One region of the Hydrogenophaga sp. YM1 genome, then DNA from elsewhere that is predicted to be linked to it. Evidence: predicted binding sites of a transcription regulator. Region 1 holds the regulator's gene; each other region holds the start of a gene.
What was found. The regulator LexA, encoded in region 1, represses DNA repair genes until DNA is damaged. The targets are predictions, from matches to a motif close to ACTGTATNNNNATACAGT.
Positions count from the first base shown of each region.

Region 1 (10,318 bases):
GCGGCAGCGTGTTCACGGCGGGCACGGGCGGCTCGGGCGGCACTTGCGCCGCGCCGTCCACGTAGCGGTAGAAGCCGTCGCCCACCTTCTTGCCCACCACGCCGCCGGCCAGGCGCTGCGCGGTGATCACGCTCGGGCGGTAGCGCGGCTCCTCGTAGTACTGGTGGTAGATGGACTCCATCACCGGGTGCGACACGTCCAGGGCGGTGAGGTCCATCAGCTCGAAGGGCCCGAGGCGGAAACCCATCTGGTCCTTCAGGATGCGGTCCATGGTGGCGAAGTCGGTGACCCGCTCGCCCGCCACGCGCAGGGCCTCGGTGCCGTAGCCGCGGCCCGCGTGGTTGACGATGAAGCCCGGCGTGTCCTGCGCGCTCACGGGCGTGTGGCCGTAGGCGCGAGTGAAGCCGGCCAGGCGCTCGCAGACGGCCGGGTCGGTCTTGAGGCCGGCGATGACCTCCACCACCTTCATGAGCGGTACCGGATTGAAAAAGTGGTAACCCGCGAAGCGCGCCGGGTGCTTGAGCGCGGCGCCGATGGCGGTGACCGACAGCGAGGAGGTGTTGCTGACCAGCACCGCGTCGGCGGCCACGACGTCCTCCAGTTGCTTGAAGACGGACTGCTTGACGTCCAGCCGCTCCACGATGGCCTCGATCACGAGGTCGCAAGCCGCCAGGTCCTGCAGGGACTCGGCCACCCGCAGGCGCTGCACGCAGGCGTCGCGCGTGGGGGCGTCGAGCTTGCCTTTGCCGTGCAGGGTGTCCCAGGTCTTGGTCAGGGCGTCGCGCGCGCCGGCGGCGGCGCCGGCCTGGCCGTCGAACAGCCAGACCTCGGCGCCGGCCTGAGCGGCCATCTGGGCGATGCCCCGGCCCATGGCACCGGTGCCCACGACCGCTGCACGTTTAAAAAAGGATTGCATATGTGTGTTGTATTTCGGTTGATAGCCAGTTTGCCTATGACAAAATGTTTCAACCTTCTGGAGGGAAATCCGACGTGCGCCAGATCTGGACAGCCTGCATTTTGCTATCAACCGCCGTGAGCAGCCCGGCGGTCACGCTCGGGCGCCACAGTGGGGCGGCGCTGATCGGCCAGCCGCTCGATGTGCAGTTCCAGGTGATGCTGGCCCCCGGCGAAGACATCGCCACCCAGTGTCTCCAGGCCGACGTCTTCTACGGCGACGTCCAGGTCACACCGAATCTCGTCACCGTCACCCCGCGCGCCGCGCCCGGCGAACTCACGGGCATCGCCCGCGTCGTCGCCAGCCTGCCAGTCAACGAGCCCATCGTCACCCTGTCGGTGCGCGCCGGCTGCGGCCTGCCGTTCACCCGCCGCTACGTGCTGCTCGCCGATCTGGTGAGCGAGCCGGCGGTGGCGGCGGCTCCCGCGCCCCGCGCCGTCGACGCGCTGCCCGTGCCCGCCGCCCCCATGCCGGCACCGGCCCCGGCGCCCCAGGTGGCGGCGGCGCCCGCGCGGGCCGCCACGCCCGAGCGGGCCCCCGCGCCCTTGGTGCGGGAGCGCCCGCGCGCGCCGATCAAGCCGTCCAAGGTGCCCGTGGCGCCGCGCCCGAAGCCGGCGGCGGCGCCCGCGCCGGCCGCTTCCGCCGCGGCGGCGCCAGCCCCCACGCCCGCACCCAGCGCCAAGGACGGCGCCGCCAAGGCGCCGGCCGGTGCGCCGCGCCTGCGGCTCGACCCGCCCGACCTGAGCGCGGGAACCTCGCCCAACGCCGCGCCCGAGGCGGCGGCCGCGGCGCCCGCCGAACCCAGCCCGCTGGAAGCCGCGCTGGCGGCGGCCAACGAGGAGTCGCGCCGCAACGCCGAGCGCCTGGCCGCGCTGGAGGCGGACATGGCCCGCTTCCGCGAGTCGCAGCAGCGCGACCAGGCGCGCGTGGCCGAACTGAGCGCGCAGCTCGCGCAGGCCCAGGAGCAGCGCTACGCCAACTGGCTCGTCTTCCTGCTCGGTGGTTTGCTGCTGGTGTCCCTGGCGGCGCTGGTCGCCCTGGTGCGCCGTCAGCGGCAGGACACCCCCATCGCCTCCGACGCGTCGCGCGCCTGGTGGACCGACGGTCCGGACGAGGGGGGCGAGGCCCAGCCGCGCGCCTCGCGCCATGCGCCGTTGCAGCCCAGCGCACCGGTGCCCCTGGATGCGGTGGACGTTGACCTGGACGTGGATTCGACGCCCGCGCCCCTGCAGGCGGCGCCGCGCCGCACACCGGGCTTTGGCGCCACGGTGCCGCCCCAGGACCGGCGCGATTTCGCGCCCAGCGCGATGAACGTCTCGCGCTCCGTGGCCGCCGAGGAACTGTTCGACGTGCAGCAGCAAGCCGACTTCTTCGTCTCGCTCGGCGAGGACGATCAGGCCATCGCCGTGCTGCGCAACCACCTGGCCGAGAGCCACGAGCCCAGCCCGCTGGCCTACCTCGACCTGTTCCGCCTGTACCACCGCCTGGGCCGCCGCGACGAATACGGGGCGCTGCGCGAAGAGTTCAACCGCGTGTTCAACGCCGGCGCGCCGCCCTTCGACCGTTACGCCGACAAAGGCCGCGGCCTGGACGCCTACGAGTCGGCCTTTGGGCGCATCCAGGCCCTGTGGCCGCAGCCGCGCGTGCTGGACCTCATCGAGCGCAGCCTGTTCCGCGACGCGGAGGAAGGCGACACGGAGGTGTTCGACCTGGAGGCCTACCGCGAACTGCTGATGCTGCACGCGATCGCCAAGGACATCGTTCAGCGCGAATCGCAGACGCTGCCGCCGCAGGAGTTCCGCAACACCTCCATGCAGCCGCTCAAGGCGGTGTCGCGCAACGCGCCGCTGACGGTCACGGGCGACGACCCGCAGCGCCGCACCGTGCCGATGGACCTGCACGTGATCCCGCCCGCCTCGGCCCGCCAGGGGCTGGACGTGAACCTGGAAGACATGGAGGCCGAGTCGCAGTTCGAGGCCTCGCTGCCCGAGGTGGACGTGCCGGTGGAACCCACTGCGGGGCGCGGTGGTGCGCTGCGCAGCGGCGAGAGCAGCCTGATCGACTTCGAGATCGTGGACAACGATCCCCGCCTCAACGAGGCGCGCGCCCCGCGCGACGAGGGCGACGGCGAGGGCGGAGGGCGCCGTTCCTGAGCGGGGGCATTCCCTCTCCAAGCCAGCCGGGTCACTTGACCCGGCTTTTTTTATCAGCGGCGCACCTGCAGCGCCCCGGGGTTGACGATGTTCGTCGGCGTGCCCCGGATGAAATTCACCACGTTGTCGAAAGCGGCGCTGAAGTACATCTCGTAGCTGTCCTGCTCCACGTAGCCGATGTGCGGGGTGCAGATGCAGTTCTCCAGCCGGAGCAGCGCGTGGCCCTGCAGGATGGGCTCCGACTCGAACACGTCCACGGCCGCCATGCCGGGGCGACCCCGGTTGAGCGCGGTGATCAAGGCGTCGGGTTCGATGAGTTCCGCGCGCGAGGTGTTCACCAGCAGCGAGGTGGGTTTCATGCGCAGCAGGTCGTCGAGCTTGACGCAGCCCAAGCTGCGTTCGCCCAGCCGCAGGTGCAGGCTGAGCACGTCGCAGCATTCGAAGAAGCCTTCCTTGGACGTGGCCACGTCGTAGCCGTCGCTCACGGCGCGGGCACGGGCCTCCTCGGAGCCCCACACCACCACGCGCATGCCGAAGGCGCGGCCGTAGCCGGCCACCAGTTGGCCGATGCGACCGTAGCTCCACACGCCCAGGGTTTTGTCGCGCAACACCATGCCCACGCCGAAGTTGGGCGGCATGGCGGAGGACTTGAGCCCCGACTGCTGCCAGGCGCCGTGCTTGAGGTTGGCGACGTACTGCGGGATGCGGCGCATGGCCGCGAGCACCAGCGCCCAGGTGAGTTCGGCCGTGGAGACGGGCGAGCCGACGCCCTCGGCCACCGCGATGCCGCGCTCGGTGCAGGCGCCGACGTCGACGTGGCTGCCCACACGCCCCGTCTGGGCGATGAGCTTGAGGCGGGGCAGCTTGTCGACGAGCTGACGGGTGATGGGCGTGCGTTCGCGGATCAGCACGAGCACGTCGGCGTCGCGCAGGCGGATGGACAGCTGGCCGACACCCTTGACGGTGTTGGTGAAGACCTTGGCGGGGTAGGGCTCGAGCTTCTCGGCGCAATGCAGCTTGCGCACGGCGTCCTGGTAGTCGTCGAGGATCACGATGTTCATGCCGCCTATTGTGCCCGGCCCCCTCGTGGCGGCCGGGCAGCGGCGCGCTCAGGCCACCCGGCGTTGCAGCGTGGCGGGCGCGGCGCCGTCGAGCGCCGCGAGGCGGTCCAGCTCGCGGCAGACCTCGTCGATGCGGCCCGCGAGCGCGACGCGGCCGTCGTGGGCGTGCGAGGTATTGGCCGCCGAGCGGCCCAGCCAGCCCGCGCGCGCGAAGCGGCGCACGGCGGGGGTGGTGGGCGGCGTGGCCTTGGGGGTATCGCGCGCGTGCGGCTCGGGCAACCAGCAGTCGATCAGTTGCAGGGGCTTGCGCCAGCTGTTCGATGCAAAGGAGTGGAAGAACAGTCCCATGTGAAACACCTCGTCAAGGGGTTGAACACAGGCAGGATTGATCTGGAATGCCGTCGCTGCGGGGTTGCGTGAGCGGCCGGTGGCCGATTCAGGCAACGCCCGCCACCCGCAGTGGCGGCGCCGACCCCTGGGGTCAGTTCTGGAAGTTGTTGCGGATCAGGCCCACGGCCAGGCCCTCGATTTCGAAGGGCTCACCGGGCTCGACCATGATGGTGGGGTAGTCGGGGTTTTCGGCGTGCAGTTCGATGTGGTCGCGCAGGCGCATGTAGCGCTTGACGGTGACGTCGTCGCCCAGGCGGGCCACCACGATCTGGCCGTTGCGCGCCTCGCGCGTGGAGGCCACGGCGAGCAGGTCGCCGTCCAGGATGCCGGCGTCGCGCATGGACATGCCGCGCACGCGCAGCAGGTAGTCGGGGGTGCGCTGGAACAGGCTGGGCTCGACGCTGTAGGTCTGGTCGACGTGCTCCTGCGCGAGGATGGGCGAGCCCGCCGCGACGCGGCCGATGAGGGGCAGCACCAGCTGCGCCAGACCGGGCAGCGGCAGGGAGAGCTGGCTGTCGCGGGCCGCATGGATACTCTGCAGGTCGGCCCGGCGCAAGCGGATGCCGCGTGAGGTGCCGCTGACCAGTTCGATGACGCCCTTGCGCGCCAGGGCCTGCAGATGCTCTTCGGCCGCGTTGGCCGACTTGAAGCCCAGTTCGGCCGCGATTTCGGCGCGCGTGGGCGGTGCCCCGGTGCGCGCGATGGCGGTCTGGATCAGCGCCAGGATCTGCTGTTGGCGGGCGGTGAGCTTGGGAGCGGCTTGGGTGTCGAGCATGGAACCTCGCATCAAGGGCTGGTGGGCCGGAGTTGGATACTGTTTGGGTATCCAGTATCTGTATTTTTAACCAGTTATTGGGAGAAGGCAAGTGGGTGAAGGCACAAAGGCCACGCGGATCGTCGTGCTGGGCATGGGCGGGACCATCGCCGGCCGGGCCGAGCGTGCGGGCGACAACGTGGGCTACGACGCGGGGGCGGTGCCGGTCGAGGACCTCGCGGCCGGCCTGCCCGCGCTGCGCGGGCGGGACCTGGCCTTCGAGCAGGTGGCGCAGATCAACAGCAAGGACATGCGCCTGGCCGATCTGCAGCGGCTGGTGGAGCGCGCGGGCCGGCACCTGGCCGACCCCGCCGTGCAAGGGCTGGTGGTCACGCACGGCACCGACACCATCGAGGAGACCGCCTACCTGCTGCAGACGCTGCTGGCGCCGGCCAAGCCCCTGGTGCTGACCTGCGCCATGCGCCCGGCCACGGCGGTGTCGCCCGACGGCCCGCAGAACCTCAGCGATGCCGTGGCCGTGGCCACCGAACCGGGCGCACGCGGCGTGCTGGTGGTGTGCGCGGGGCGCGTGCACGGCCCCCTTGAAGTGGCCAAGCAGCACCCATACCGCACCGACCCTTTCGATTCCGGCGACGCCGGCGTGATTGCGCTGGTGGAGGAGGGGCGTGTGCGGCGCTTTCGCGATTGGCCCGCGGCGGCGCGCCACGCGGCGCGGCTGCAGGCCTTCCTGCGCGCGCCGGCCATGCCGCGCGTGGCCTGGCTGAGCAGCCACGCCGACGCGGCGGCCTGGCCGGTGCGCGCGCTGCTGGCCGCGCCGCCCGCGGCGCGGGTGCAGGGCATCGTGGTGTCGGGCACGGGCAATGCGTCGCTGCACGCCGAACTCGAGGCCGCGCTGCGCGAGGCCGAGGCGGCCGGCGTGCGCGTGGCCATCGCCAACCGCAACGGCGCGCCGCCGGTGCCGTACCCCCAGCAGCCCTTCGCCGACATCGACGGCCTGTCGCCGCCCAAGGCGCGCTGGGCGCTGGCGCTCGAGCTGCTGGACGCCTGAGGCTGGACGCCTTCGCCGCGCTGGGCGCCCATCCCTGGACCTACCCCATGCTGGAGGGGGCGCATATCGCGGGGTGTCGCCGGGCTGCTGGGCAAGCGGTTGCAGGAGGTGCGTGTGGGGGGCAGGGCGCGGCGCGGCCGGCGCGGCTCACCGCGTGGCCAGCATGGCGCTCACGGTCAGCGCCATGGCGACCGTGGCGATCCAGCCGAGCACGCGCAGGCGCGGGCCGATGACGTGCGGGCCCATCGTCGAGGGTCGTGCGGCCAACAGCATCATCACGACCATGATGGGCACGGCGATCACGCCGTTGATCACCGCCGACCAGAACAGCTCCCGCACGGGGTCCATCGGCGTGAAGCACAGCAGCACGCCGCCCACCGTGGCGGTGGCGATCACGCCGTAGAAGCCGCGGCCTTCTCCCTTGTCCAGGCGCGCGCTCAGGCTGCCCGACCAGCCCGCCGCCTCGGCCACGGCGTAGCCGGCGGAGCCCGCGAGCACCGGCACCGCCAGCAGGCCGGTGCCGATGATCCCCAGGCTGAACAGCATGAAGGTGAATGGCCCGGCCACGGGACGCAAGGCCTCGGCCGCCTGGGCCGAGGTCTGGATGTTGGTGACGCCCGCGGCATGCAGCGTGGCCGCCGTGCTCAGGATGATGAAGAAGGCGATCAGGTTGGAGAACGCCATGCCGATGCTGGTGTCGATCTTGATGCGCCGCAGGTGGCGGCGCACGTCCTGTCGGGTCTGGGGCGGCTTGCCGTTGGCGTCTTCCATTTCCTGCGCCGCCTGCCAGCCAGCGCACGTAGGTCTGGTAGGGCAGGAAGACCTGGAGCACCAGGCAGAGCAGGCCGAAGGTCACCGCGTAGACGTGGGCCGATCCGCCCACCAGCAGGCGCAGCGCCTCCGCCATGGCCGCGATGTCCGCGGCCAGGTTGAGCGTGTTGGCCAGCAGCAGCAGGCCGACCACGGCCAGCAGCACCCAGCGCGGGAAACCCGCCCGGATGTTGGCGGCCAGGCCCCGCCGGGTGACGTGTCCGATGCGCGCGCTGACGATCTGGATCGCGATCATGAGCGGCAGGGTGAAGACCACCGTCCACAGCATGGAGAAGCCGAACTGCGCGCCGGCTTGGGAGTAGGTGGCGATGCCACTGGGATCGTCGTCGGCGGCACCGGTGATCAGGCCGGGCCCGAGCTTGCGCAGACCGCGCCGAAGGCCGAATGGACGGATCGCTTTCATGGGGCTCCCGGCCCGTTGGGCCCCGAGGCGGCCGGGGCGAGGCGCGGATCGTGGCCCGGCGGTCCGCCGCGCGTCAATGGCCCTGGCCGTTTACCGGTGGGAACCATTCGGTGAACCGTTGGAGCAAGTGGTGCGAGTGGTGCGAGGGGCCACCCCGGCGTCACCCCCGCCGGGTCCATGGCCGCCATGGGGGCGGCCGCGCCGCCAAAAGCACAATGCCCCGCGGGTGCGGGGCATTGTGCTGGGTGCCTCTCGGGCGGGGACGCTCAGGAACCGAGCGCCTGCAGGGCGCGCGCGGTGATCTCGTCCACGCTGCCCAGGCCGCTGATGGCGCGGTACTTGGGCGCGGCCGCCGGTTCGGCCTTGGCCCACTGGCTGTAGTAGTCCACCAGCGGACGCGTCTGCGCGCTGTAGACCTCCAGGCGCTTCTTGACGGTGTCTTCCTTGTCGTCGTCGCGCTGGATCAGCGGCTCGCCGGTCACGTCGTCCTTGCCGTCCACCTTGGGCGGGTTGAACTTGACGTGGTAGGTGCGGCCCGACGCGGGGTGCGAGCGGCGCCCGCTCATGCGCTCGATGATGGCGTCGAAGGGCACGTCGATCTCGAGCACGTAGTCGAGCTTGACGCCCGCCGCCTTCATGGCATCGGCCTGCGGAATCGTGCGCGGAAAACCGTCGAAGAGAAAGCCGTTGGCGCAGTCGGGCTGGGCGATGCGCTCCTTGACGAGATTGATGATGAGGTCGTCGCTCACCAGGGCGCCCGCTTCCATCACGGCCTTGGCCTGCAGGCCCAGTGGCGTGCCGGCCTTGACGGCGGCGCGCAGCATGTCGCCGGTGGAGATTTGCGGAATGCGGTACTTCTCGCAGATGAACGCGGCCTGCGTCCCTTTGCCCGCCCCCGGTGGGCCCAACAGAATCAATCTCATCGCTTTCCTTTTGTCAGAGTTTCAACGGCGTCGCCGCTGCCCCCTCGCGCGGCGGCCCCAGGGCGTGCCGCCGGGGAACCGACGGAGGATAGCACGCGCCCCTTGACAAGCGCCTTGCGGCGCACCAGGCCGGTGCGGGGCTCAGGCCGCGCCGATCAGGGCGCGCACGCGGGCCAGGTCTTGCGGGGTGTCGACGCCGGGACCCGGCGCGTGCGCCGTGAGGTGCACCGCGATGCGCTCGCCGTGCCACAGCGCGCGCAGCTGCTCGAGCGACTCCAGCCGCTCCGTGGGCGCCACGGGCAGGGTGGGGAAGCGCCGCAGGAAAGCGGCCCGGTAGGCGTAGATGCCGACGTGGCGCAGCGGCGCGGGCGAAGGCAGCTCGTCGCCGGCCATGCCGTCGCGCCACCAGGGAATGGGCGCGCGGCTGAAGTACTGGGCGGTGCCGCGCGCGTCGGTCACCACCTTCACCACGTTGGGGTCCAGCCAATCGGCGCGCCGCTCGATGGCGTGCGCGGCCGTGCTCATGGCGCAGTCGGTGCGCGCCTGCAATTCGGCGGCCACGGCATCGATCAGCGCGGGCTCGATCAGGGGTTCGTCGCCCTGCACGTTGACCACCACCTCGTCGTCGCCCAGGCCCAGCGCCACGCAGGCCTCGGCGAGGCGGTCGCTGCCGCTCGGGTGGTCGGCGCGCGTGGCCAGCGCGGCGACGCCGTGCTGCGCGCAGGCGGCCAGGATGCGCGGGTCGTCGGCCGCCACCACGCAGCGCGTGGCGCCGCTCAGGGCCGCGCGGCGCGCCACGCGCACCACCATGGGCAGCCCGCCGATGTCGGCGAGGGGTTTGTCCGGCAGGCGGCTGGACGCCAGGCGCGCCGGGATGAGCACGGTGAAGCCCTGGGCCACGCTCAGTCCTGCGGGGTGGCGGGCTTGGGCGGGCGGGCGGCCTCTTCTTCGCTCAGGGGCCGCGCCTCGTGCTCCAGCAGGATGGGGATCCCGTCGCGGATCGGGTAGGCCAGCCGGGCGCTGCGCGAGAGCAGTTCCTGGCGCTCGCGGTCGAGCAGGAGCGGGCCCTTTGTGACCGGGCAGACCAGCAGTTCGAGGAGTTTGGAATCCATCCGGCGATGATAGGCGCGCCGGGGGGCGCTCAGGTCGGCGGCGGGCCGAGCCGCTTGTCTACGGCCGCGAAGAAGGCCGGGTCGATGTCGAGCACCAGTGGCACGGCCCAGAGGTCGGGGCGTGCGCTGGCGGACAGCTTCACCAGGTCTTTCTCGGTGCACAGCACCGGGCCCGGCGCGCCGTGCAGGGCCTGCGCGAGGCTGGCGGCGCCGGCGTGGTCAGCCAGCGCGAGGGTGGCGGCCAGCCGCAGGCCGCGCGCGCGCAGCATGTCGAAGAAGGCCTCGGGCCGCGCGATCCCGGCCACGGCGGTGAGCGCCTGGCCCCGCAGGGACTCCAGCGCCAGCGTGTCGCCGCGGGCGTTCACGGCGCGCGGCGCGAGCGAGCGCCGCGCGCCAAAGGCCGGCAGGCCGCCGGGCAGGGGCGCAGGGGGCGGGCCACCGTCGCGCGCCTGCTGCAGCACCACCTGCGGCGCGCGCGGGGCATCGGTGGACGGCCAAGGCTCGCGCAGCAGGCCGGCGGGCAGCAGCCAGCCGTTGCCCAGTCCGCGGTCGTCGAACACCGCCACGCGCAGGTCGCTGCCCAGGGCCCAGTGCTGCAGGCCGTCGTCGCAGACGATCAGATTGACCTCGGGGTGGGCGCGCAGCAGGGCCTGCGCGGCGTCGCCGC
Region 1 covers NZ_CP070223.1:2,813,220-2,823,537, reverse strand. Annotated here, with positions in the region: gene JNX00_RS13230 (3-hydroxyacyl-CoA dehydrogenase) at 1-916, opposite strand, end outside; gene JNX00_RS22495 (hypothetical protein) at 1,033-3,108, shown strand; gene JNX00_RS13220 (D-2-hydroxyacid dehydrogenase family protein) at 3,162-4,169, opposite strand; gene JNX00_RS13215 (hypothetical protein) at 4,218-4,517, opposite strand; gene lexA (transcriptional repressor LexA) at 4,651-5,334, opposite strand; gene JNX00_RS13205 (asparaginase domain-containing protein) at 5,426-6,382, shown strand; partial or broken gene JNX00_RS13200 (divalent metal cation transporter) at 6,530-7,616, opposite strand; gene adk (adenylate kinase) at 7,883-8,539, opposite strand; gene kdsB (3-deoxy-manno-octulosonate cytidylyltransferase) at 8,681-9,445, opposite strand; gene JNX00_RS13185 (Trm112 family protein) at 9,442-9,651, opposite strand; gene lpxK (tetraacyldisaccharide 4'-kinase) at 9,681-10,318, opposite strand, start outside.

Region 2 (10,318 bases), 2.0 Mb from region 1:
GTCGTAGCCGCGGAAGACCGAGTTGCAGGGAATCAGCGACAGCGCCGAGGCGCCCAGGCCCAGGATCTCCTTGACGCGGACGTTGTAATCCTCGGGCACGCCCAGGCCGATGAGCTGGCGCTGCGACCAGCTGCGCCCCCGGTACATGGTGGAGTAGATGCCGCGCGTGAACGGGTACTGGCCCGGATAGCCCAGGCTTTCCGCGTAGGACTCGGTGCGCCGGTCGCTGGGCGTGTACAGCGGTTTGACCGGAATGCCCGATCGGTTGTGCACGGTGGCATCGCCCGGCACCGCCTTGGCGAACTCATCGGCCCAGCGCTGCTCACCTTCGGGCACGGACGCGGCGTGCAGGTGCTTGTCGACGGCGTTCATGCTTGCGCTCCTTGCAGTTCGCGGCGCTTGGTCGTGAGCGCCTTCACGTGCTCGACCACCTCGTCGAGCGAGGTGCCCGGGTGGAACACCCGAGCCACGCCGCTCTCGAGCAACACACCTTCGTCCTTGTGCGGCACGATGCCGCCGACGATCACCTGCACGTCGCCCAGGCCGGCCTCGCGCAGCGCGGCCATGAGCCGGGGCACGATGAGGTGGTCGGTGGCCAGCGAGGAGATGCCGATCACGTCGGCGTCCTCTTCCAGCGCAAGCTTCACCACGGTGGGAATCTCCTGCCACGGCGGCGTGTAGATCACTTCCATGCCCGCGTCGCGCAGGCAGGCCGCGATCACGCGACTGCCACGGTCGTGGCCATCAAACCCAATCTTGGTGACGATCACCCTAGGCGGACGTTTCAACATCCTGCTTCTCCTTGACCAGCCCCACGAATTTCCGCGCCAGGGCGCGTGGGGTATCGCGTCCTTGGGGGTCGAACCAGAAAGGCGCCCAGTTCAGGGCACCCATGAGCATCAGTCGCATCGAGCGGCGGTCGATGCCGGGCGCCAGGGGCAGGCCGGCGATGGCTTCGCGGAAGTAGCGCTCGTGGTTGCCGCGCAGATCGCGCAGGCGATCGGCGATGCGGGGAATGTCGTCGGGCAGCACGCGGATCAGCACCTGCGCGTAGTCGCTGTCGCGCAGCACGGTCTCCAGGTGGGCGCGGCACAGGGCCTCGAGCCGCTGCCAGGGATCGGCCTCGCGCGCCACGGCGGTGGCGGAGGCGGTTTCAAGCGCCTGCACGCCGGTGGCGTACACGGCCAGCAGCAGCTCGTCCTTCGAAGGGAAGTGGTAGTAGACCGAGCCCGCGAGCATCTTGGCCTCCACCGCGATGTCGCGCATGGACGTGCCCGCGTAGCCGTGCAGCGCGAACAACCGCGCGGCTGCGTCGAGCAGATCGGGCAGGCGGTTGTCGGAGCGTGGACCCCGGGAGGTCTTGGTGGCGGCCGGCATATAAAAAGCAATCGTTCGTTAGGTTTAAGTGTGATTCCAGATTCGGCCGGTGTCAACCGGCCCCCACCCAGGGTTTTCTTGGATCTGCCGTTCATCGGCTTGTGGGCCGCGCCACCGGCCGGGATGTCGATGCCGCGCGGGCTGGGCCGTCGTGGTGATGCAATGCCCTATTGCGATCACTCAACACACAGGAGAACCCCATGCGATTCATCGTGATGGTCAAGGCCACGGCCGACAGCGAAGCGGGCGTGATGCCCACCGAACAGGAACTGGCCGAGATGGGCCGCTTCAACGAAGAACTGGTGAAGGCCGGCGTGATGGTCTCGGGCGAAGGCTTGCACCCGAGTTCGCAGGGCGCGCGCGTGCGCTTCTCGGGCCAGCAGCGCAGCGTGATCGACGGCCCCTTCGCCGAGACCAAGGAGCTCGTCGCCGGCTTCTGGATCTGGCAATGCGCCTCGCTGCAAGAAGCCATCGACTGGGTCAAGCGCTGCCCCAACCCCATGCGCGGCGAATCGGAGATCGAGATCCGCCGCGTCTTCGAGGCCGAGGACTTCGGCGAGGCCTTCACGCCCGAGCTGCGTGAACAGGAGGAGCGGCTGCGCGAACAGCTGATCGCGCAGCACAAGCGCTGAGACAGCGGGTCCGTCTCCTGGCCGAGGGGACGCAAGCCCTTGGCCCCACGCAGCGCCTGGTGAGGTGCGTGCGGGCAGGCGCCCGGGCGCCAGCCCTCGGTTCATCGCCTGAATCCTTCAGGCAAGCATCACATGTGATACTGTACATAAATACAGTATCTAGATGCCATGCTCTCCCCCTCGGCCGAGCCTTCGGCCCTCCCCCCGTCCGCGGCGCCCTGGCCGCGCCGCGTGGCCGACGCCCTCTGGCGCGGCCATGAAATCGGCGCGCCGCTGGCGCGCGTGCACCCCTCGGGCTGGGACGCGCTGGACCGCGAGCTGCCCGGCGGCGGCTGGCCCTGCCGCGCGCTCACCGAGGTCTTGCAGGCCCGCGCCGGCGCCCATGAGTGGCGCCTGCTCGCGCCCTGCCTGCCGCGCCTGGCCAGCGCAGGGCGCAGCCTGGCCCTGGTGGGACCGCCCTGGGTGCCGCATGGGCCAGGGCTGCAGCAGCTGGGACTGCCGGCGCGCCAGCTGATCTGGGTGCAAGCCGACAGCGAGGCCGAGCGCCTGTGGGCGAGCGAGCAACTCATCCGCGCCAACGCCTGCGGCGCGCTGCTGGCCTGGCTGCCGCAGGCCAGCCCCGAGGCCCTGCGCCGCCTGCAGGTGAGCGCGCAAGGCAACGACGGCCTGGTGCTGCTGTTTCGCCCGCAGGCCGCGCGGCACCAGGCCTCGCCCGCGCCGCTGCGCCTGCTGGTGCAGCACAGCCCCGACTGGGCCCTGCGCGTGCGCCTGCTCAAGCGCCGCGGCCCGCCGCACGACAGCGAATTGCGCCTGCCCTCGGTGCCGGGCGCGCTGGACGCCCTGCTCACCCCGCGTCTGCGCGCGCTGGGCCGACGGACCCCTGAAAACGAGGAGGCCGCCGATGTGGTGGGCCGCACTGATCCTTCCCGAAGCGAGCGGCGGCAGCGGCAGCGCGCCTGAAGCGCCAGGGTGGCGCCTCGCCGAACTGGGCACCTGGGCCTTGCAGTTCACGCCGCGGGTGGCCCTGGTCGAGGGCGCCACGCTCATGGAACTGGAGGCCAGCCAACGCCTGTTCGGCGGCCAGGCGGCGCTGCGCGAGCGCGTGCGCGAGGCGGCCGCGGCCGAGTTCGGCATCCACCGCATCGGCTGGGCCCCGACCGGCCTGGCCGCGCTGGCCTTCGCGCGCGCGGGTGTCGAGGGCGTCGACCCTGGTGTACCGCTGGCGCGCGCGCTGGACCGCTTGCCGATGGACACGCTTGGGGCCGTGGCCCCGCACCGCGGCACGCTCGCGCGCCTGGGCTGCCGCACGCTGGGCGACCTGCGCCGCCTGCCGCGCGCGGGCCTCGGCCGACGCTTCGACGCCGCGCTGCTGGAGGCGCTGGACCAAGCCCATGGCCAACGCCCCGAGACGCACGGCTGGCTCGCGCCCCCCGAGACCTTTCGCGCGCGGCTGGAACTGATGTCGCGCGTGGAAGACGCGCCCTCGCTCATGCACGGCGCGCACCGCCTGCTGCTGCGCCTGGGCGGCTGGCTGGGCGCGCGGCACCGCGGCGTCACGGCCTTCGCGCTGCGCTGGGCGCACGACACCCTGCGCGCGCGCGCCGCGGGCGAAGGCGGCGAACTGGTGCTGCGCACGCGCACGCCCACGCGCCGCGTCGAGCACCTGGCGCGCCTGCTCGCCGAACACCTGGCGCGCACCGAATTGCTGGCGCCGGTGGGTGAGCTGGAACTGGAGGCCCTGGACACGCAGCCGCTGGCGCCGCCCAGCGCCTCGCTCCTGCCCGACGACGGCGCGAGCGACGCCGCGCTGGACGACACCCTGGAGCGCCTCGCGGCGCGGCTGGGCGCGGCGCGCGTGCTGCGGCCCGTGCCGCTGGACGACCACCGGCTCGAGCACATGCAGCGCTGGCAGCCTGTGGGCGAGCCCCTGCCGCGCGCCCGTCCCGCGCCCTGCGCCGCCGACCGCACGCCGCAGCCGAGCTGGGTGCTGCCCCAGCCCTTGCGGCTGCCGGTGCGTGACCACCGGCCCGTGTACCGCGAAACGCTGCAACTCATCGCCGGGCCACACCGCGTGGAAGGCGGCTGGTGGGACCGCGCGCCCGACGGCGTCCAGCACCGCCACGCGCAGCGCGACTACTTCGTCGCGTTCGACGCTCGGGCCGGCGTGCTCTGGGTGTTCCAGGAACGCCTGGCCGACGAGGGCGGCGCCTGGTACCTGCACGGGGTGTTTGCATGAACCCCGCTCGGCCGCCCGAAGGGGTTCGCACCGCGGTGCGCGGCACGGAAGTTTCCGAATGAACACGCCCGCACTGCCCGCCTACGCCGAGCTGCACTGCCTCAGCAACTTCACCTTTCTGCGCGGCGCCAGCCACCCCAAGGAACTGGTGCGGCGCGCGGTGCAACTGGGCTATGCCGCGCTGGCCATCGCCGACGAATGCTCCATGGCCGGCGTGGTGCGCGCGCACGTGGAGGCCAAGGCGCGCGGCCTGCCGCTGATCATCGGCGCGCAGTTCCGCGTGGACGACGCGCCCTTCACACTGGTCGCGTTGGCGCAGAACCGAAACGGCTATGGCAACCTGTGCGAGCTGATCTCGCGGCTGCGCCGCGCCAGCCCGACCAAAGGCGAGTACCGCCTGCGCCTGGCCGACATCGACCCCACGGCGCTGGCCGATTGCCTGGTGCTCGCCGCGCCCGAGCGCGGCACGCCGCTGCCGCGCCTGATCGAACTGGCGCGCTGGCTGCTCACCGGCTTCAGCGGGCGCTGCTGGTTCGCGGTCACGCTGCTGCGCCAGCTCGACGACGAGGCCTGGCTCGCGCGCCTGCGCGAAGCCGGCGAACTCAGCGCCATCCCGCTGGTGGCCACGGGCGACGTGCTGATGCACCGGCGCTCGCGCCAGGCCCTGCAGGACGTGCTCAGCGCCACGCGCCTGGGCCGGCCGCTCACCGACTGCGGCCAACAGCTGCAGCCCAACGCCGAGCGCCACCTGCGCTCGCGGCTGCGCCTGTCCACCACCTACCCGTCCGATCTGTTGGCCGAAACCTTGCGCGTGGCCGAGCGCTGCGCCTTCTCGCTCGACGAGCTGCGCTACCAGTACCCGGCCGAGGTGGTGCCCCAAGGGCGAACGCCCGCGTCCTACCTGCGCGAACTCACGGAACGGGGCGCGGCGCGGCGCTGGCCCGCGGGCACGCCCGACAAGGTGCGCGCGCAGATCGAACACGAACTCGCGCTCATCGCCGAGCTGCGCTACGAGCACTACTTCCTCACCGTGGCCGACATCGTGCGCTTCGCGCGCGGGGAAAAGATCCTGTGCCAGGGCCGCGGCAGCGCGGCCAACTCGGTGGTCTGCTACTGCCTGGGCGTGACCGAGGTCGATCCGCAGCGCCAGACCGTGCTGTTCGAACGCTTCCTCAGCAAGGAGCGCAACGAGCCGCCCGACATCGACGTCGACTTCGAGCACGAGCGGCGCGAGGAGGTGATCCAGTACCTCTACCGCAAGTACGGTCGCGAGCGCGCCGCGCTCACCGCCACCGTCATCACCTACCACCGGCGCAGCGCCATCCGCGACGTGGGCAAGGCCCTGGGTTTCGACGCCGAGGCGATCGACCGCCTGGCCAAGGAGCAGCAGTGGTTCGACGGCCGGACGCCTTCGGCCGAGCGCCTGCTGGCCGTGGGACTGCGGCCCGACGACCTGGCCGTGCGCCAGCTCATCGACCTGGTCGGCGTGCTCACGGGCGAGGCCTCCGACCAAGAGGAGGACAAGGCGGGCGACGTGTTCACGGGCTTTCCGCGCCACCTCTCGCAGCACGTAGGCGGCTTCGTGCTCACGCAGGACCCGCTCACGCGCCTGGTGCCGGTGGAGAACGCGGCCATGGAAGGCCGCACCGTGATCGAGTGGGACAAGGACGACCTCGACGCCCTGGGCCTGCTCAAGGTGGACGTGCTCGCGCTGGGCATGCTCACCGCGCTGCGCAAGGCCCTGGTCTTCATCGGCCAGCAACGCGGCCGGCCCTTCGCGCTGCAGGACATCCCCGACGGCGACGATCCCACCTACGACATGATCTGCGAGGCCGACACCATCGGCGTGTTCCAGATCGAATCGCGCGCGCAGCAGAGCATGCTGCCGCGCCTGCGCCCCCGCACCTTCTACGACCTGGTGATCGAGGTCGCCATCGTGCGGCCCGGCCCCATCCAGGGCGGCATGGTGCACCCCTACCTGAACCGGCGGCAGGGCAAGGAGCCGGTGCACTTCGAGAAAGACGAACTCAAGCCCGCGCTCGAGCGCACCCTGGGCGTGCCCGTGTTCCAGGAGCAGGTGATGCAGCTGGCCATCATCGCCGCCGGCTTCACGCCCGGCGAAGCCGACGAGCTGCGCCGCGCCATGGCCGCGTGGAAGCGCAAGGGCGGCCTGCACAAGTACCACGAGAAGATCGTCAAGGGCATGACCGGCAACGGCTACTCGGCCGAGTTCGCCGAGCGCATCTACCAGCAGATCCACGGCTTCTCGGACTACGGCTTTCCCGAGAGCCACGCCGCGAGCTTCGCGCTGCTGGTCTACGCCTCCTGCTGGATCAAATGCCACCACCCGGCCGCCTTCCTGGCCGCGATGCTCAACAGCCAGCCGCTGGGCTTCTACACGCCCAGCCAGCTGGTGCAGGACGCGCAGCGCCATGGCGTGGAGGTGCGCCCGGTGGACGTGAGCCACAGCGACCGGGACTGCACGCTGGAAGACCTGCCGCGCGAACCCGCGGTGCGCCTGGGCCTGAACCGGGTGGGCGGCCTGTCGCGCGCGGCGGCGGACCGCATCGCCGCCGCGCGCCGCGACGCGCCTTTCCAGGACGCCGAAGACCTCGCGCGGCGCGCGGGCCTGGACCGGCGCGAGCTGCAGGCCCTGGCCGCGGCCGACGCGCTGATCGGCCTGTCCGGCCACCGGCGCCTGCAGATGTGGGACGCGGCGGGCCATCGCGCGCCGCCCGCGCTGCTGCGCCAGGCACCCGTGCACGAGGCGCCCATCGAACTGCCGCCCGCCCCCGAGGGCGAGGCCATTGTCTGGGACTACGCGGCCACGCGCCTGACGCTGCGCCGCCACCCGCTGGCCTTGCTGCGGCCGCAGCTGCGCGCGCGGCGCCTGATGACGGCCGAGGAACTCAAGGCCCTACCCGACAAGCGCTTCGCGCGCGCCTGCGGCATCGTCACCGTGCGCCAGCAGCCACAGACGGCCAACGGCACCATCTTCGTTTCGCTGGAGGACGAGACCGGCGCGGTGCAGGTGATCGTCTGGCGCCACGTGCGCGAGCGCCAGCGCGCCGAGCTGCTGCACGCGCGGCTGCTCGCGGTGCACGGCGTGTGGCAGCGCGAGGGCCCGCTGTGCAACCTGATCGCGGGACGGCTGGAAGACCTCACCCCGCTGCTCGGCCGGCTGGCGACCGAAAGCCGGGACTTCCACTGATTCGATTTCGGGACCTTGTCCTGTTTGACTTCGTCCGGATTTTTTTCATTCACGCGCCGTTCATCCAGCGCACCGGCGGCGCGATTGCTTGTTCCCGCGCCCCGCCTGAGCGACGTGCTTCAGCCCGGCGCCGCCACCGCCGGGCGCCGCATCAGCAGCAGCGCCGTCGTCAGGCAGGCCAAGGCGATCACCGCCGCGCCGGCCAGCGTGACCAGGTGCAGCGACTCCACGAAAGCGCCGCGCGCCAGCGCGGCGAACAGCGGCCCGTCCGATCCGCCCAGCGCCTTGGCCGCGTGCAACGCGCCCGCCAGCGTGTCGCGCGCCGCGTCGGCGGCCGGGGCGGGCAAGGCCGACGGCATCGCCGCGCCCACGCGCGCCTGGTACCAGGCCACGCCCAGGCTGCCCAGCAAGGCCACGCCCAACGCGCCGCTCAGCTCGGATGCGGTCTCCGACAGCGCCGAGGCCGCGCCCGCGCGCTCGGGCGGTGCCGAGGTGATGATGATCTCGTTGCCCAGCGTGAACACCGGCGCCATGCCCAGGCTCATGATCACCGTGCCCGCCACCAGCCAAGGCAGGCCCGTGCCGGTGTCCACCATCAGCAGCATCAGGAAACCGATCGCCGCCGCCACCTGGCCGCCGACAAGGATGCGCACCGGCGCGAACCAGCTCGCCAGGCGCGGCGCGCCCAGCGAACCGACCACGAAGGCCAGCGCCCAGGGCAAGGTGACCAGGCCCGCGCTCAGCGGGTCGAGCGCGCGCACCACCTGCAGGTACTGCGTGATGAAGATGTAGATGCCGAACATGGCCAGGCAGGACAGCGCGTAGGCCGACAGCGCGGCGGCGAAGCGCGGCTGGCGGAACAGCGCGATGTCGAGCAGCGGGTGCGCCAGGCGCGACTGGCGCCGCACGAACACCCAGCCCAGGGCCACGCCCGCCAGCAGCGGCAGCAGCCCGGCCGCCACCAGGCCATCGGTGGCGATGGTCTTGATGCCGTAGACCGCCGCCAGCACCGCGGCCAAGGACAGCAAGGCGCTCGCCAGATCGAGCGGGCCGGCCTCGGGGTCGCGAAACTCGGGCAGCAGCAGCGGGCCCAGCACCAGCAGCAGCACCATCACCGGCACCGCCACCAGGAAGACCGCGCCCCAGTGGAACCACTGCAGCAGCGCGCCGCCCACCAGCGGGCCGATGGCCGCGCCCATGGAGAAGCTCGCGATCCACACCCCGATGGCGAAACGGCGCTGCTCCTCGTCGTGGAACATGTTCCGGATCAGCGACATGGTGGACGGCGCGAGCGTGGCGCCGGCCACGCCCAGCAGGGCCCGCATGGCGATCAGCATCTCGGCGCTGGTCGAGTAGGCGGCCATCAGCGAGGCCAGGCCGAAGGCGGCGGCACCGATCAGCAGCAGCTTGCGCCGGCCGATGCGATCGCCCAGGTTGCCCATGGTGATGAGGAAGCCCGCCACCAGGAAACTGTAGATATCGACCATCCACAGCAACTGCGCGGCGCTGGGCCGCAGCTCGGCGCTGAGCACGGGCAGCGCGAGGTTGAGCACGGTCATGTCCATGGCATAGACCATGCAGGGCAGAGCGATCACCGCCAATCCCAACCATTCGCGGCTGGTGGCCTTGGCGGGCGCGGATGAAGTGTGTTCAGACATCGAGGATCACCTTGAAGCCCCCATAGATCAAGCGTTTGCCATCAAACGGCATGGGGGCGCGGTCGGGTTGCATGCGGGGGTCGGCCATGACCTTTTCCCAGGCGGCGTCGCGCACCTCGCGCGAGGGCCAGACGATCCAGGAGAAGACCACCACCTCGTCTTTTTCGAGCTTCACCGCCATCGGCATGGAGGTGAGCTTGCCCTCGGGCACCTCGTCGGCCCAGGTTTCGACGACGCGCGTGGCGCCGTGCTCCTTGAAGACCGCCGCAGCCTCCTTGCAGTGCTTCAGGTAGGCCTCGCGGTTGGCGGTGGGAACAGGGGCCATGAATCCATCGACGTAGCTCATTTCACTGTCTCCTTGGTGGGGCTGGGAAGGAATTGCAGTTCGAGGTGGCGGCGCAGCACGCGCAGGCACTCGACCGCGGGCTCGATCGACTGGCGCGCCTTGACGAGCAGCAAGGCGCCCTGAATGACGGCCTGCACATACAAACCCAGGGCTTCGGCGCTCCAGCGCGCACGCGGCGCGTATTGGCGCTTGGCCGCCACAGCCATCTCGGTCACCAGGTCTGCGTTGGCCGTGATGTGGCGCTCGCAAACCTCCCGCAGGACGGGGTGCGTGATGTGCACTTCCTGCACCAGGGTGCCGAGCACGCAAGTGATCTCGGCGATCTCGCCCTGCAGCAACTCGATGCGAAAGTCCACATAGCCCAGCAGGCGCTGCAAGGGGTCGGTCTTGTCCATGTAGCCGGCGTGGCGGAACAGCTCGTCGGCCTGTTCGCCGAAGCGCTGCGCGGCGGCGGCGAACACGTCTTCCTTGGTCTTGAAGTGGTGGAAGAACGCGCCCTTGGTGAGGGCCGTGGCGGCGCACAGCTCGTCCACCGTGGTGGCGGCGTAACCCTTGGTGCGAACCAGGGTCATGGCCGCTTCGAGCAGCCGGTCGCGGGAGCTGGGCGCGGGGGTGGCCATGGCAATTTCCGGGGGTTGATGGGAAGGGGTCGAAGACTACCGACCAGTTGGTATGTTCGTCAAGCGACGGGCCGTGGCATCCGGCAAACGGCGAGCCTGGCGCGCGCAGCGCGTCTGGCGGACCGTCACACCGCGTGCGCGGCCCACAGGGCGCGCACCGCGCGCCGCCATTCGCGCGGCGGCACCGGCGCCTCGGGCGCGTTCACGCGCAGCGCCAGCGCGTTGAGCGCGCCATTCA
Region 2 covers NZ_CP070223.1:788,713-799,030, reverse strand. Annotated here, with positions in the region: gene JNX00_RS03955 (acyl-CoA mutase large subunit family protein) at 1-372, opposite strand, end outside; gene JNX00_RS03950 (cobalamin-dependent protein) at 369-791, opposite strand; gene JNX00_RS03945 (TetR/AcrR family transcriptional regulator) at 772-1,377, opposite strand; gene JNX00_RS03940 (YciI family protein) at 1,578-2,009, shown strand; gene imuA (translesion DNA synthesis-associated protein ImuA) at 2,178-2,969, shown strand; gene JNX00_RS03930 (DNA polymerase Y family protein) at 2,911-4,245, shown strand; gene JNX00_RS03925 (error-prone DNA polymerase) at 4,304-7,456, shown strand; gene JNX00_RS03920 (MFS transporter) at 7,576-9,114, opposite strand; gene JNX00_RS03915 (DUF1428 domain-containing protein) at 9,107-9,460, opposite strand; gene JNX00_RS03910 (TetR/AcrR family transcriptional regulator) at 9,457-10,080, opposite strand; gene JNX00_RS03905 (TetR/AcrR family transcriptional regulator) at 10,206-10,318, opposite strand, start outside.
Region 2: imuA (translesion DNA synthesis-associated protein ImuA) is a predicted target of LexA. The motif match lies at 2,149-2,166, and genes of this name have one in related genera.

Region 3 (10,318 bases), 1.6 Mb from region 1:
CCTTGGCGCGCGCCGCCTCGACGGCGCAGTCGTCGCAGACGAAGTACACCAGCGTGCTGTTGCCGCCGGAAGGCATGCCCGCCATCTTCACCAGCGCGCCGGGCGTGCCGTAGCCGTCCCTCACGGACGGAAAAGCCCACATATCCAGGGGTTCGCCGGGGGCGGGGTTGCCCAGCGGTTCCAGCGCGCCCTGAAACACCGCCTCGTAGAAGGCCTTGGCGCGCGGCATGTCCTGCACATAGATCTCGAACCAGCCCACGGGGTTGTTCTTCATGCGGGTCTCCTTGCAATCGATCGGTGGAAGGGCTTTCACTATGCCCACACCGGGCCCCGGCGTACACTCCCCTCTGCTCCGGGGTGCCCCGGCCTGTGAAGGCCCGGCGCTGAGATGGCTGAAAGGCCGAACCCGTGAACTTGATCCGGCTAGTACCGGCGAAAGAAGAGCGCAGCCGAGATGAGCGGCATGCCAGCCCACCGCCCCATGGCGGCACGGGTGCCCGGCATGAACTCCCGCCCGGCGGTCCTCCGGAGCACACAGCCCCCGTTGCTCGCCACCAGGAGACCGCCCCATGAACGCCCCCGACAAGTTCGCCCCCCTGCTCACGCTCACGCGCGAGCCCTTCCCCGCCTCCACCAAGGTCTTCGTGCCCGGCGCGCAGGCCGGCGTGCAGGTGCCCATGCGCGAGATCGCGCTCACCAACGGCGAGCGCGTGACGGTCTACGACACCTCGGGCCCCTACACCGACCCGACGGTGAGCATCGACGTGAGGAAGGGCCTGGCCCCCGTGCGCGCGGCCTGGATCGAGGCCCGCGGCGACACCGAGGCCTACAGCGGGCGCGAGCGCCAGGCGCTGGACGACGGCGTGAAGCACGAGGTACCGGATGCGCACGCGGCCGAGCGCATCGCCGCCCTGCGCAGCGAGGCCGCCGCGCTGCAGCGCACGCCGCGCCGCGCCAAGGCCGGCGCCAACGTCACCCAGATGCACTACGCGCGCCAAGGCATCGTCACCCCCGAGATGGAGTACATCGCCATCCGCGAGAACGGCAAGCGCGACTGGATGCGCGAGTACCTCGGCGACCCCGAGCGCGAGGCGCGCCTGCGCGGCAACCCCATGGGCGCGCGCATCCCCGAGATCATCACGCCCGAGTTCGTGCGCGAAGAGGTGGCGCGCGGGCGCGCCATCATCCCGGCCAACATCAACCACCCCGAGCTCGAGCCGATGATCATCGGCCGCAACTTCGGCGTGAAGATCAACGCCAACATCGGCAACTCGGCCGTTACCTCCAGCATCGAGGAAGAGGTGGAGAAGCTCGTGTGGTCCATCCGCTGGGGCGGCGACACGGTGATGGACCTCTCGACCGGCAAGAACATCCACACCACGCGCGATTGGATCGTGCGCAACTCGCCCGTGCCCATCGGCACCGTGCCCATCTACCAGGCGCTGGAGAAGGTGGGCGGCGTGGCCGAGGACCTCAGCTGGGAGATCTTCCGCGACACCCTGATCGAGCAGGCCGAGCAGGGCATCGACTACTTCACCATCCACGCGGGCGTGCGCCTGCCCTTTATCCACCTCACGACCAAGCGGCGCACCGGCATCGTCTCGCGCGGCGGCTCCATCCTGGCCAAGTGGTGCATCACCCACCACAAGGAGAACTTCCTCTACACGCACTTCGAGGAAATCTGCGAAATCATGAAGGCCTACGACGTGAGCTTCTCGCTCGGCGACGGCCTGCGCCCTGGCAGCGGCGCCGACGCCAACGACGAGGCCCAGTTCGCTGAGCTGCGCACGCTGGGCGAGCTCACGCAGATCGCCTGGAAGCACGACGTGCAGACCATGATCGAAGGCCCCGGCCACGTGCCCATGCACCTGATCCAGGCCAACATGGACGAGCAGCTCAAGCACTGCCACGAGGCGCCCTTCTACACCCTGGGCCCGCTGACCATCGACATCGCGCCGGGCTACGACCACATCGCCTCGGCCATCGGCGCGGCCATGATCGGCTGGATGGGCACGGCCATGCTGTGCTACGTCACGCCCAAGGAGCACCTGGGCCTGCCCGACCGCGACGACGTGAAGCAGGGGATCATTGCCTACAAGATCGCCGCGCACGCGGCCGACATCGCCAAGGGCCACCCCGGCGCGCGCGCGCGCGACGACGCCATGAGCAAGGCGCGCTTCGAGTTCCGCTGGCGCGACCAGTTCGCGCTCGGCCTGGACCCGGACACCGCCGAGGCCTACCACGACGAAACCCTGCCCAAGGACTCGTCGAAGGAGGCGCACTTCTGTTCCATGTGCGGCCCCAAGTTCTGCTCGATGAAGATCACGCAGGACGTGCGCGACTACGCCGAGCAGAAAGGCCTGGCCGAGGCCGAGGCGTTGCAGCAGGGCATGGCCGAGAAGTCGGCCCAGTTCAAGGCCGCGGGCGGCGAGTTCTACGTGCCGCTCGACACGCTGAAGAAGGGCTGAGCATGGCGCGCATCGCGATCGCGGGCGCCGGGGTACTGGGCCGCCTGCTGGCCTGGCGGCTGGCGAGCGAAGGCCATTCGGTGAGCGTGTTCGACCCGGCCGACGGCCCCCAGCCGCCCACGCCGGGCCAGGTGGCGGCGGTGAACCCGCGGCCGCACGCGGCGGGCTTCACCGCCGCCGGCATGCTGAGCCCCTTGGCCGAACTCGACGGCGCCGAGCCCGCGGTGGCGCGCCTGGGCTGGCGCTCGCTGCCGCTGTGGCAGGCCATCGGCCGGCAGCTGGCCGAGGGCGGGGCGCCCGGGCTGGTGCGCACCGAGGGCAGCCTGCTGCTTGCGCACGGCAGCGACCGGGGCAACGCGCAGCGCACGCTGGCGCGCCTGAACGGCGTGCCCGAAGCGCCCGCGCCCCAGCCCCTGGACGCCGCCGCGCTGCGCGCGCTGGAGCCCGCGCTGGCCAGCGGCCTGCTGGCCTGGCTGCTGCCCGGCGAAGGCCAGCTGCTGCCGCGCGAGACCCTGCTGGCCCTGGCCGAGCAGGCCGGCGGCGTGCAATGGCACTGGAACACCCTGGTCGACACCGTGGACGCGGGCCGCCTGCGCCTGATCGGCGGCGACACCGCCGCGGCCGATCTCGCCATCGACACGCGTGGCCTGGGTGCGCGGCCCGAGGTGCCGCTGCGCGGTGTGCGCGGCGAGGTGCTGTGGCTGCACGCCCCCGGCGTGCGCCTGCGGCGGCCCGTGCGCCTGCTGCACCCGCGCCACCGCGTCTACCTGGTGCCGCGCCCGGGCGACCGGATCGTGGTGGGCGCCAGCGAGATCGAGAGCGAGGACCGCTCGCCCGTCAGCCTGCGCAGCGCCGTCGAGCTGATGTCGGCCGCCCACAGCGTGCTGCCCGAGCTCGCCGAGGCCCGCATCGACCACCTGGAAACCAACCTGCGCCCCGCGCGCGCCGACCACCTGCCCAGCATCGAGCACAGGCCCGGGCTGCTGCGCATCAACGGCCTGTTCCGCCACGGCTGGATGGTCGCGCCCGCGGTGGTGCAAGACGCCCTTGCCGCCGCGGGCTTGGCGAGCGAGGGACAATCCCCGCCATGACAGCCCCCCTTCCCACCGTGCGCCTGAACGGTCGCGAACTGCCCTGCCCGCCCGGCACCACTCTGCACAGCCTCCTGGAGCGCGAAGGCCTGCGCCCCGAACGCGTGGCCACCGCGCTCAACGCGCGCTTTGTGCCGCGCGCCGCGCGCGCCGACACCCCCCTGCAGGCTGGCGACGAGGTGAGCACCTTCGAAGCCATCGTCGGAGGCTGAGCGTGGACCTTCAGACGACACCCCTCATGGACCCTGCGCCCTGGGCCGCCTATGGCGAAACCCTTGCCACGCGACTGATGCTGGGCACCGCCGGCTACCCCTCGCCCACCGTGCTCCAGCAGGCCCTGCAGGCCAGCGGCGCGTCCGTCGTCACGCTGGGCCTGCGCCGCATGGCGGCCGCCGGTGGCGCCGAGGGCAACGCCTTCCTGGCCGAGCTGCTGCCGCCGCTGCGCGCGCGCGGCGTGCGCCTGCTGCCCAACACCGCCGGCTGCCGCAGCGCGCGCGAGGCCGTGGCCCTGGCGCACATGGCGCGCGAGTTGCTCGACACGCACTGGATCAAGCTGGAGGTGGTGGGCGACGAGCACACCCTGCAGCCCGATCCCTGGGGCACGGTCGAGGCCGCCGCCGAACTCGTGAAGGCCGGCTTCGCGGTCTTTCCGTACTGCACCGATGACCTCGTCACCTGCCAGCGCCTGCTGGACGCCGGCTGCGAGGTGCTGATGCCCTGGGGCGCGCCGATCGGCTCGGGCCAGGGTCTGCTCAACCCCTGGGCCTTGCGCACGCTGCGCGCGCGCCTGCCGGGCGTGCCCTTGGTGGTGGACGCCGGCATCGGCGCGCCCTCGCATGCGGCGCAGGCGCTGGAGCTGGGCTTCGACGCCGTGCTGCTGAACTCCGCCGTGGCGCACGCGCGCGAGCCCGTGGCCATGGCGCGCGCCTTCGGCGACGCGGTGCGCGCGGGCCGCCTGGCCTTCGAGGCCGGCGTCATGGCGCCGCAGGACATGGCCGTGGCGAGCACGCCCGTGAGCGGGCGGCCCATGCTGATCGGCTGAGCACCGCCCCCGATCGGCGACACTCCCGCGACCATGCAATCCCCCGCTCCCACCGAATCGCCCAGCGACGCGACCACCGACGCCGTACTGCGCCTCACCGCCCACGAGGCGGCCGCGCGCCTGGGCCTGCCCGCCGGCCGCCTGTCCGTTCCCGAACTCGCCCGCGCGCTGCGCGACCAGGGCGCCAGCGACGTGGTGATCACCGGCGACCCGCACGACTGGCTGGACACCCTGAACGCGCAGGGCTGGCTGACGCGCCCGCGCTCGGGCCCCACGGACCACGCCCTGCGCTTCAGCGCCGCGCTGGCGCAAGGCTGGGTCGCCGCCGACGCGGCCGTGCTCGCGCGCCTGCCCGAGCGCGCCAGCTCGCTCGATCTGCCGGTGCTCTCCGTCGACGAGACCCCGGCGCGCTGGACGGCGCCGCTCTCGCACGTGCCCGCGCTGGGCGTTTACGCCATCGTGGACAGCGCCGAGCGCGTGCGCGCCTGCGCCGAGGCCGGCGCCGGCCTGATCCAGCTGCGGATCAAGGCGCGGCGCGACGACCCCGCGCTGGTGCCCGAACTGCGCGCCGCGCTGGACGCCGCGCGCGGCGCCGGCCGCGCCGCCCTGGTGGTGAACGACCACTGGCGCCTGGCGCTGTCGCTGAATGCGCCCGCCCTGCACCTGGGGCAGGAAGACTGGCTGGCGTTGCGGCACACCGAGCGCACCACCATCGCCACCGCTCAGGCGCGCGGCCTGCAGCTGGGCATGAGCTCGCACAGCCTGTGGGAGCTGTGCCGCGCGCGCGGCGCCGGGGCCGACCTGATCGCCTGCGGCCCGGTCTGGCCCACGCTCACCAAGGACATGCCCTGGCACGCGCAGGGCCTGGACAACCTGGCCTGGTGGGTGCGCATGGCCGGACGGCCGGTGATCGCCATCGGCGGCATCCTGGACCCCGACCAGCTCGAACAATGCGCCACCACCGGCGCGGCCACGGTGTGCGTGGTGCGCGGCCTGGGCGAGGACCCGCGTGCCACGCTGCCGCGCTGGCAGCGCGCTTGGGAAGCGGGACACGCCGCGCCGCGCCGCCCCGCCCCGGCGTGGCCACATCCCACGCTGTCGCCCGAGTGCGCGTGAACGACGACGACCTGCCCCCGCTGACCCCCACACCGCCCGGCCTGTACCGCCACTACAAAGGCGGCTGGTACGAGGTGATCGACACCGTGCGCTGCAGCGAGACGCTGCAGCCGCTGGTGCTGTACCGCGCGCTCTACGGCGCGGGCCTGAAAGGCGGGGGCCTGTGGGTGCGGCCTTCGGCCATGTTCAATGAGACCGCTGTCTTCGAGGGCCGGGAGCAGAAGCGCTTCCGCCGCGTCCGCGCGGCCGAGCTCATGCCCGCCGACCGGGCCAGCGCGCAGGCGCTGATCGCGCACCTGCGCGGCCGCGCGCAGCGCCAGGGCGTCGACCTGGACAGCGCCCTGCGCGCCCCGCCGCCCGAGCCCGGCACCTGCTGCGGCCGCGGCTGCCACGGCTGCGTGTGGGAGGGCTACTACCACGCCGTGCGCTACTGGGCCGACGACGCGCTGGAACGGCTGGGCTGAGGCCGCCGGCCGCGTCAGAACAATTCCCGCTGCGCCGACAGCGCCGCCGGCTGGAAGCGCGACAGGTCCATGGCCTCGCGCTCGGTGGCGTAGCCCAGCCGCGCGCAGGCCTTGTGGAAGCGCTGGCGCAGCAGCTCGGCCCAGGGGCCGCTGCCCTTCATGCGGGTGGCGAAATCGCTGTCGTAGTCGCGACCGCCGCGCATGTCCTGGATGCGCGCCATCACCCGCCCCGCGCGCTGCGGGCAGTGCTGCAGCAGCCACTGGCGGAAGATGGGCGCCAGCTCCCAGGGCAGGCGGATCACCTGGTAGAAGGCGCGCCGCGCGCCGGCCTCGCGCGCGGCCTCCAGCACCTGCTCCATGTCTTCGTTCAGGAAGGGAATCTGCGGCGACACGCTCACGCCCACGGGGATGCCGGCCTCGGCCAGGGTGCGGATGGTGCGCAGTCGCCGGTGCGGCGCGGCGGCGCGCGGCTCCAGCGCGCGCGCCAGCTTGGGGTCCAGCGTGGTGATGGTGACGTAGACCGCCGCCAGGCCCTGCTCGGCCAGCGGCGCGAGCAGGTCGATGTCGCGCTCCACCCCGCTGCCCTTGGTGACGATGCCCACCGGGTGGCGCGCGCGGGCCAGCACGTCCAGCGTGGCGCGCGTCAAGCGCAGCTCGCGTTCGATGGGCTGGTAGGCGTCGGTCACGGTGCCCAGGGCCACCATGCTGGGCTCGTAGGACGGGCGCTGCAGCTCGCGCACCAGCACCTCGGCGAAACCACGCTTGGCGATGAGGCGGGTCTCGAAATCCAGCCCCGGCGAGAGGTTGAGGTAGCTGTGGCTGGGCCGCGCGTAGCAGTACACGCAGCCGTGCTCGCAGCCCCGGTAGGGGTTGAGGCCGTGCACGAAGCCGATGTCGGGCGAGGCGTTGGTGGTGATCGCGCTGCGGGCGTCCTCCCAGCTCACGCTGGTGGCGGGCGCGGCGTGTTCTTCGGCCTGCGCGGCGTCGAGCGTGCTCCAGCCGTCGTCGAAAGCGGCGCGCGCGGCGGACTCGAAACGGTGGGGCTGTCGGAAGGACACGCCTCGCCCTTTGAGGGCCGCCACGGGGATGTGGACCTCGGTCATGAGGGCCTCCAAAATACTGTACAAAACCACAGTATATGAAGCACCCAGCCGGTGCGCACGGCCGCCCGTCGTCGCCGCCAGGGCCACGAACCGGCCCGGTTCCCCGCGCGCCCCCCACTTGTGTGACTTATGCCCGTCGCCCAATGTGGGGGCACGCATCGGCCCCTCCTTATACTGACCAGGGTAAGCCAAAAGACGTCCAGCCCTCGCGCTGAGATCGCCCGTTCTTCCAGATTTCAAGAGGGACCCCGGTTGAGCCAATCGAACATCGGCGGCTTTCGCCTGGCCGGCGTGAGCACCTGCCTGCCGCCGACGGTGGTGGACAACCTCGACCCGGCCCTGGGCTTCGCCCCCGAGGACGTGCGCAAGGTGGTGGCCATGGCCGGCGTGCGCGAGCGCCGCGTGGTCACGCCCGGCCTCACCTCGGCCGATCTGTGTTTTCGCGCCGCCACGCGGCTGATGGAGCGCCTGGGCTGGGCGCCCGACACCGTGAGCGCGCTGATCTTCGTCACCCAGACGCCCGACCACTTCCTGCCCTCCACCAGTTGCCTGTTGCAGCAGCGGCTGGGCCTGCCCGACAGCTGCGCCGCCTTCGACGTCGGTCTGGGCTGCTCGGGCTACCCCTATGGCCTGTACCTGGCGGCCGCCATGCTGCGCGGCGGCGGCCACCGGCGCGTGCTCATGCTGCACGGCGAAACGCCCAGCCGCTTCGTCAGCCCCGAGGACCAGGCCACCGTGCTGCTGTTCAGCGACGCCGGCTCGGCCACCGCGCTGGAACTCGACGACGACCCGGCCGCTGGCGGCCAGTTCGTGCTGCACACCGACGGCAGCGGCGCCGAAGGCCTGATCCTGCGCGGCGGCGCCTTCCGCGACCGCGAGCCGGCCGACCCGCGCCACCGCTTCCTGGAAATGGACGGCGCGGCCATCTTCAACTTCACCATCAAGCGCGTGCCCGCGCTGATCGCCGACACCCTGACCTTCGCCGGCAAGGCGGTGGCCGACGTCGACGCCTTCGTCTTCCACCAGTCCAACCGCTTCATCATGAAACACCTGATGAAGAAGAGCGGCCTGCCGGACGAGCGCGTGCCGATGTCGATCGAGGACAGCGGCAACTGCGGCGGCCCGTCGGTGGCGGTGGCGCTCACGCGCCGGATCGCGCCGCCGCCGCCCGGGCAGCACCGGCTGTGGATGCTGCTGGGCTACGGCGTGGGCCTGTCCTGGGGCGCCGCCCTGGTGCGGGCCGATCACCGCACCCTGCTGCTGCACGACGACGGCGAAGGCCTGTGATCCACCCCAACCGCTCCGCATGACGCCCAGCACCCGCCCCACCATCACCCAGACCGAGGCCCTGGCCATGCTGGCCGAGTGCTTCAACGTGCCGCCCGAGAGCCTGCACCCGGACGTGGAACGCGAGTCCATCGAAGACTGGGACTCCATGGGCGCGCTGATGCTGATCGCCGAACTCGACGAGCGCTTCGGCATCGAGCTCACGGCCGAGGTTTCGCGCGAGATGACGCGCATCGGCCACGTGCTGGACTTCCTGCGCGAGCAGGGAGCGCTGCGTGCGGGCGACTGAACCGAGCCGCCCCGTGGCGCCGGCACCGGCGCCGCGCGTGCCGGCGCACGACAAGCTCGGCCGCCTGGTGGCGCGCAGCCTGGGCCTGGACGAAGCCGCGCTGCGCGAGGGCTTGCGCCCGGCCACGCTGGACGACCTGCCCGAGCTCATCGCCCTGCGCCGCGAGCACCTGCTGCCCGGCCACGAATGGGACGACGACGCCTACCTGCGCTGGCGCTACCGCCTCGGGCGCGAGGGTGCGGGCTTCGGCGAGCTGTGGTGCCTGCACGCCCACGGCCGGGTCCTGGCCACCATCGGCGTGGAAGACCTGCCCATCGAACTGGACGGCCAGGCACTCGCCGGCGCACAGGTGATGGACCTGCTGGTGCGGCCGCAGGCGCAGGAGTCGGGCCTGGGCATCTGGCTCAACCAGGCCATGCTCGCGCGCCACGGCTTCACGCTCGCGGTGGGCGCCAACCAGAACTCGGCCGGCATCGTGCGCCGCCTCTTCGAGCCGCTGCCGCCGCGCCTGACCTTCACCCACCCGCTGGACCTGCAGCCCTTCGTTCAGCGCCGCTGGCCCGCGCTGGCCGCCACGCCACTGGCCATGCGCCTGGCCAACGCCGGCCTGGCCCTGCGGCGCCTGGCGCTGCGCCGCCACCGCCCGCGCGGCTTCACGCTGGAGAACACCCCGCGGCTCGACCCCGCGCTCAGCGCGCCGGTGGCGCGCGGGGCCGCCGGCGTGCACCTGCGCCACGGCGGCGCCTACCTGCAGCGCCGCCTGCTCGACAACCCGCGCCGGCCCCTGAGCCTGCGCGTGGCGCGGCGCGGCGACGCCGTGGCCGGCCTCATCGCCTGGTCGATGGAGACCGACGACCGCGGCCGGCCCGAGCTGCACCTGGTCGATTGGCACCACGACGGCGACGACACCCTGCTGGTGCTGCTGCACGAGGCCATCCGCGAGGCCGCCGCGCAGCGCTGCACCTGCGTGCGCCTGCTGCTGCAGGACGAGGCCTCGCGGCGCGTGGCCGCGCGCGCCGGCTTCCTGCCGTCCCAGGACGACGGGGGCCGCCCCTGCGGCGTGCAGTCGCGCGATCCCGAACTGGCCGCCCGGCTGGCCCGCGCGCCCTGGCGCCTGACCGACCTGCGCGACGACGCCGATGGCTTCTAGGAAGCCTGAGCGCCCCTTGCCGAGCGAGGTCTGAGCATGTGCGGCATCGCCGGTCTCTTCAGCCCCCGCCAGCCGCCCCGGCGCGAGGAACTCGCCGCCATGGCGCGCGCCCTGCACCACCGCGGCCCCGACGGCCAGGGCGTGTGGCACGACGGGCCGATCGGTCTGGCGCACGCGCGCCTGGCCATCATCGATCTTGACGGCGGCGCCCAGCCCATGGCCAGCGCGGACGGCCGGGTGCAACTGGTCTTCAACGGCGAAATCTTCAACTACATCGAACTGCGCGCCGAGCTGCGCGCCTTGGGCCG
Region 3 covers NZ_CP070223.1:1,173,342-1,183,659, reverse strand. Annotated here, with positions in the region: gene JNX00_RS05800 (VOC family protein) at 1-274, opposite strand, end outside; TPP riboswitch at 344-458, shown strand; gene thiC (phosphomethylpyrimidine synthase ThiC) at 570-2,468, shown strand; gene JNX00_RS05790 (FAD-dependent oxidoreductase) at 2,471-3,559, shown strand; gene thiS (sulfur carrier protein ThiS) at 3,556-3,771, shown strand; gene JNX00_RS05780 (thiazole synthase) at 3,798-4,601, shown strand; gene JNX00_RS05775 (thiamine phosphate synthase) at 4,635-5,717, shown strand; partial or broken gene JNX00_RS22335 (DUF1653 domain-containing protein) at 5,714-5,953, shown strand; gene JNX00_RS22330 (oxidoreductase-like domain-containing protein) at 5,972-6,181, shown strand; gene JNX00_RS05765 (PA0069 family radical SAM protein) at 6,196-7,284, opposite strand; gene JNX00_RS05760 (ketoacyl-ACP synthase III) at 7,537-8,571, shown strand; gene JNX00_RS05755 (acyl carrier protein) at 8,591-8,860, shown strand; gene JNX00_RS05750 (hypothetical protein) at 8,874-10,010, shown strand; gene asnB (asparagine synthase (glutamine-hydrolyzing)) at 10,047-10,318, shown strand, end outside.
Region 3: JNX00_RS05765 (PA0069 family radical SAM protein) is a predicted target of LexA. The motif match lies at 7,300-7,317, and genes of this name have one in related genera.